2 regions of the Ectopseudomonas oleovorans genome follow, and region 1 is predicted to be linked to the other one. Evidence: predicted binding sites of a transcription regulator. Region 1 holds the regulator's gene; the other holds the start of a gene.
What was found. The regulator sigma-54, encoded in region 1, starts transcription at its own class of promoters, with help from an activator protein. The targets are predictions, from matches to a motif close to ANTGGCATNNANNTTGCTNT.

Region 2: a site for sigma-54 is predicted at 1,556-1,575, ahead of flgB (flagellar basal body rod protein FlgB). Genes of this name have one in related genera too.

What each region holds. Positions count from the first base shown of each region.
Region 1 is NZ_JAOCLK010000004.1:56,520-59,530, reverse strand. It holds gene hpf (ribosome hibernation-promoting factor, HPF/YfiA family) at 1-288, opposite strand, end outside; gene N5J71_RS03425 (RNA polymerase factor sigma-54) at 388-1,881, opposite strand; gene lptB (LPS export ABC transporter ATP-binding protein) at 2,175-2,900, opposite strand; gene lptA (lipopolysaccharide transport periplasmic protein LptA) at 2,900-3,011, opposite strand, start outside.
Region 2 is NZ_JAOCLK010000003.1:104,888-107,898, reverse strand. It holds gene N5J71_RS02860 (chemotaxis protein CheV) at 1-501, shown strand, start outside; gene cheR (protein-glutamate O-methyltransferase CheR) at 545-1,372, shown strand; gene flgB (flagellar basal body rod protein FlgB) at 1,624-2,031, shown strand; gene flgC (flagellar basal body rod protein FlgC) at 2,043-2,486, shown strand; gene N5J71_RS02840 (flagellar hook assembly protein FlgD) at 2,497-3,011, shown strand, end outside.

The DNA.
Region 1 (3,011 bases):
CAGACGCTCGAGCTGCTTTTCCTTGTGCTTGATGAGTTGACGGTCGAGTTTATCGGCCAACAGGTCGATGGCAGCGTACATATCCTGATGTTCGGCATTGGCGACGATTTCGCCGCCGGCGACATGCAGGGTGGCTTCGATCTTCTGCTTGAGTTTCTCGACCTCCATGGTCACCTGTACGTTGGTGATCTTGTCGAAGTGGCGTTCCAGTCGGCCGAGTTTCTCGCCGATGTAGTCACGCAGGGCGTCGGTCACATCCAGCTGATGTCCACTGATGTTGACTTGCATACCGCTTTCTCCTTGTTGCCTTGTGTAAGAGACGGGCCCTATTCGACCCGCCGCCGGAACACGTTGGCCTGAAGACCTTGTGCCTTCAGTCGATCTGGCCTACATCAGTCGCTTGCGCTCACTGGAGGGCGCTATACCGAGGGACTCGCGATACTTGGCGACCGTCCGACGGGCGACTTGGATGCCTTGTGCCTCCAGTAAACCAGCGATCTTGCTGTCGCTCAACGGCTTTTTCGCGTTTTCTGCTGCAACCAGTTTTTTGATGATCGCGCGGATCGCGGTGGACGAGCATTCGCCGCCTTCGGAGGTGCTGACGTGGCTGGAGAAGAAATATTTCAGCTCGTAAATGCCACGCGGGGTGTGCATGAATTTCTGCGTGGTAACGCGTGAAATCGTCGACTCGTGCATACCCACGGCTTCGGCGATGTCGTGCAGCACCAGAGGCTTCATCGCCTCGTCGCCGTAGTCGAGGAAGCCACGCTGGTGCTCAACGATCTGTGTGGCCACCTTCATCAGCGTTTCGTTGCGGCTCTGCAGGCTTTTGATGAACCAGCGGGCCTCCTGCAACTGGTTGCGCATGAAGGTGTTATCGGCGCTGGAGTCTGCGCGTTTGACGAAGCCGGCATACTGCGGGTTGACCCTCAGGCGCGGCATGGCTTCCTGGTTCAGCTCCACCAGCCAGCGTTCGTTATGCTTGCGCACGATAACGTCGGGCACGACGTATTCCGGTTCGCTGGACTCGATCTGCGAACCCGGACGCGGATTCAGGCGCTGGATCAGGTCGATGACCTGGCGCAGTTCGTCTTCCTTGAGCTTGGTGCGACGCATCAGCTGGGCGTAATCGCGGCTGCCGAGCAGCTCCAGATAGTCGCCGACCACGCGCTGGGTTTCGTTCAGCCAGGGGGTGTTGGCAGGCAACTGACGCAGTTGCAGCAGCAGACACTCGCGCAGGTCGCGGGCGCCGATACCGGCCGGTTCGAACTGCTGGATGCGGTGCAGCACCACTTCCACTTCGTCCAGTTCGACATCCAGCTCGGGGTCGAAGGATTCGGTCACTTCCTCGAGCGTTTCCTCGAGGTAACCGTCGTTATTGATGCAGTCGATCAGGGTGGCGGCGATCAGGCGGTCCTTGTCCGACATGGGGGCCAGATTCAGTTGCCAGAGCAGATGGCTGTGCAGGCTCTCGCCACTGGAAGTGCGGGTGGTGAAGTCCCACTCGTCATCGTCGTTGCTGGGCAGGCTGCTGGCGCTGGTCTGGTAGATGTCTTCCCAGGCGGTATCGACCGGCAGCTCGTTGGGGATGCGCTCGCCCCACTCGCCTTCTTCCAGGTTGTCCACCGTGGGGGTGGTTTCCTGGTAGCTGTCCTCCTTGTTCGGGTTCGGAGTGGCGCTTTCGGCGCCATCGGCCATTGGATCGCTGTTGTCGAAGTCGTCGCCGTCTTCCTGGCGCTCGAGCATGGGATTGGATTCCAGTGCCTCCTGTATTTCCTGTTGCAGGTCCAGGGTAGACAATTGGAGGAGGCGGATAGCCTGTTGCAGCTGCGGGGTCATCGTCAGCTGCTGGCCCATCTTGAGGACTAGCGATGGTTTCATTGCAGACCTTAATTTACTGGCGAGTTACGCCTTCCACATCAGGGCGCCGAAGCGCCGCCAGGAAGCAAATTATATGCCTGAATTTCTCGTTTTTGCCTAGGGGTTGCAATATTTCTGTAGCGAAATAGTGAGCGACCTACAGGTTGTGTGAAAGCGTAGCGAGCGAAGGTGAGGCAATACCGATGGCGGCCCCGCAAAAACAGGCGAGAAAGCGCAGTTTACGACTGTAAATGAGCATTTTGAGCCTGTTTTTAACGCAGCATCACCGAGTGCAGTAGTTTTCACGCAGCCTGCTACAGGCGGAATTCGTGGCCCAGGTAAACCTCTTTCACCGTCTGGTTGGCGAGGATGGTCTCGGCGTCACCTTCGGCGATCAGTTGCCCATCGTTGACGATGTAGGCGGTTTCGCAGATGTCCAGGGTTTCGCGCACGTTGTGATCGGTGATCAGGATGCCGATGCCCTTGGTCTTGAGGTGATGGATGATCTGCTTGATATCGCCGACGGAGATCGGGTCGACCCCGGCAAAGGGTTCGTCGAGCAGAATGAACTTGGGGTTGGTGGCCAGCGCGCGGGCAATCTCCACGCGGCGTCGCTCACCGCCGGACAGGCTCATGCCGAGGCTGTCGGCGATATGGTGGATATGGAATTCCTGCAGCAGGCTTTCCAGTTCCGCCTGGCGCCCGGCGCGGTCCAGGTCCTTGCGCGTTTCGAGGATGGCCATGATGTTGTCGGTCACCGACAGCTTGCGGAAGATCGAGGCTTCCTGCGGCAGGTAGCCGATGCCGGCGCGCGCGCGACCGTGCATGGGCTGATGACTGACGTCGAGGTCGTCGATAAGCACGCGGCCCTGGTCGGCGCGTACCAGGCCGACGATCATGTAGAAGCAGGTGGTCTTGCCGGCGCCGTTGGGGCCGAGCAGGCCAACGATCTGACCGCTTTCGATGCTCAGGCTGACGTCACGCACGACCTGGCGGCTCTTGTAGCTTTTCGCCAGGTGTTGGGCTTTGAGAATGGCCATTACTGCTGCTGATCCGCGGGTTTGTTCTTCGGTTGGATGACCATGTCGATACGCGGGCGCGGCGTGCTGATGTTGCCGCCTGTTGCGCGGCCGGCGTTGACGATCTGGCGG
Region 2 (3,011 bases), on a different contig from region 1:
GAGATCATCGATGTCGAGAAGATTCTTGCCGAAGTCGCGCCGACCTCGGAAGTGATCTCCGCTGGCGTCATCGATGATCAGGTGCAGAGTCAGGCGGTGACCAAGCATGTGCTGATCGTCGATGACTCCTCGGTGGCGCGCAAACAGGTTTTGCGCTGCCTGCAGACCGTTGGCGTCGAGGTGACGGCGCTGAACGATGGCCGCGAGGCACTCAATTACCTCAAGAAAATGGCCGACGAGGGGCATAATCCCGACAAGGAACTGCTGATGCTGATTTCCGACATCGAGATGCCCGAGATGGACGGATATACGCTGACCACGGAGATTCGTAGCGATCCGCGCATGCAGAAGCTGCATATCCTCCTGCATACTTCGCTTTCCGGTGTGTTCAACCAGGCGATGGTGAAGAAGGTCGGCGCCGACGATTTCCTCGCCAAGTTCAAGCCGGATGATCTGGCGGCGCGGGTGGTCGAGCGCATTCGGGTAGCGGATGGGGGCTGAGGGACAAACCTTGGTGAACGTTATGGTTGGTGAGGCGGCACTAGTGTCTTCAGGTAATTTGGATTTCGAGCAGTTCCGGACTTTCCTGGAAAAGGCCTGCGGTATTCTGCTGGGTAGCAACAAGCAGTATCTGGTCTCCAGTCGTCTGAACAAACTGATGGAGCAGAATGGCATCAAGACCCTGGGCGAACTGGTGCAGCGCATGCAAAGCCAGCCGCGCGGAGGGCTGCGCGAGCAGGTGGTGGATGCCATGACCACCAACGAGACCCTGTGGTTTCGCGACACCTATCCGTTCGAGGTGCTCAAGAGCCGGGTGCTGCCGGAGCTGATCAAGGCCTACCCGGCCCAGCGTCTGCGCATCTGGTCGGCGGCCTGTTCGTCCGGGCAGGAGCCCTATTCGCTGTCGATGACCATCGACGAGTTCGAGCGTACCAACCTCGGCCAGCTCAAGGCGGGTGTGCAGATCGTCGCCACCGATCTGTCTCCGTCGATGCTGAGCAACTGCAAGTCCGGCGAGTACGACAGCCTGGCCATGGGCCGCGGTCTGTCGCAGGAGCGTCTGCAGCGTTATTTCGATTCCAGGGGGCCGGGGCGCTGGCAGGTCAAGGCGCCGATCAAGAGCCGCGTCGAGTTTCGGCCACTGAACCTGCTCGACAGTTATGCGGCGCTGGGCAAGTTCGACATCGTGTTCTGCCGCAACGTGCTGATCTACTTCTCGGCCGAGGTGAAGAAGGACATCCTCACGCGTATCCATGCCACCCTCAAGCCAGGCGGCTATCTGTTCCTGGGGGCCTCCGAGGCGCTCAACGGGTTGCCCGAGAAGTACCAGATGGTGCAGTGCAGCCCGGGGATCATCTACAAGGCCAAGTAGGCACGCCGTGCCTGCTTCGCGCACGGGAGGCCACGGCCTCCCGTTCGCGTTTCTTGTCGTAGGGCGGCAATCTGCCCGGTCGGCTTTGCCGCTTGCTTGCCAGCAGGCGGTAAGGTCTTGCCGCCTTGCCGTTATTGGCCTGCCTGAACTTATTCAAGTTATTGAATTTATTGGTTTAAATAAATTGGCACAGCCTTTGCTGAATGTCTGCCAGGAAAGACCAGACAGCCCCAGCGGCAAAGGTTGCAGACATGAGCATCAACTTCGGCAGGGCACTCGGCATCCACGAACAGGCACTCGGTTTCCGCGCCCAGCGCGCTGAGGTGCTGGCCAACAATATCGCCAACGCCGATACGCCGAATTACAAGGCTCGTGATCTGGACTTCGCCAGTGTCCTGGCTGAGCAAAGCAATCGCATGCAGCGCGGTGGCGTTTCCCTGAACCGCACCGATAGCCGCCATATTCCTGCCGATGGTGTGATCACTGGTGAGGCTGAGATGCCCTACCGTATTCCGATGCAGCCGTCGCTGGATCAGAACACCGTGGATCTGCAGATCGAGCAGTCCAACTATGCCGAGAATGCCGTGCATTTCCAGGCCAGTTTCACCTTCCTCAATAGCAAGTTCAAAGGTCTCACCGCCGCCCTGCGCGGCGAATAAGGAGCGCGACCATGTCCCTTGCCAGTGTTTTCAGCATCGCCGGAACCGGCATGAGCGCGCAGAGCACTCGCCTCAATACCGTGGCCAGCAATATCGCCAACGCGGAGTCTGTCTCTTCGAGTATCGAGCAGACCTACCGTGCCCGTCATCCGGTGTTCGCCACCGTGTTCCAGCAGTCGCAGAACAGTGGTAGTGGTTCGCTGTTCGCCGAGCAGGACGAGGCGGGGAGTGGGGTGCAGGTGCTCGGCATCGTCGAGGATCAGAGCAATCTCGACATGCGCTACGAGCCCAGTCATCCGGCAGCGAATGCGGATGGGTACGTGTTCTATCCGAACGTCAATGTGGTCGAGGAAATGGCGGACATGATTTCGGCCAGTAGAGCCTTTCAAACCAATGCGGAAATGATGAATACCGCCAAGACCATGCTGCAGAAGGTTCTGACCCTGGGTCAGTAAGGACATAGCCATGAGCACCACAGAGACTGTTTCCAGCAGCGTGCTGTCGACATACTCCGGCACCTCGACCAGCAACACCAACGAATCCAGCTACTCCAGCCTGGGCAAGGATGACTTTCTGATGCTGCTGGTGACCCAGTTGAACAACCAGAACCCGCTGGATCCGCAGGACAACAGCGAGTTCGTGGCTCAGCTTGCGCAGTTCAGCAGCCTGGAAAGTCTGACCAATATCTCCGCTTCGATGGACTCGCTGCTGGGCAGCTATCAATCGTCGCAGGCTTTGCAAGCCTCTTCCCTGGTGGGGCGCAGCGTGATGGTTTCCGCCAGCAGCACCCAGGTGGATGGTGTTTCGGGGCTGACCGGCACGCTGGTGGTTCCAACGGCGGCCGACAACGTCTCGGTGAGGGTTTACGACGAGGCGGGCAGCCTGGTCAAAAGCATACCGCTGGATAATCAAAGCAGCGCTGGCCTGGTGGACTTCACCTGGGACGGCACCGATGAGAGCGGCCAACTGCTGCCCGCGGG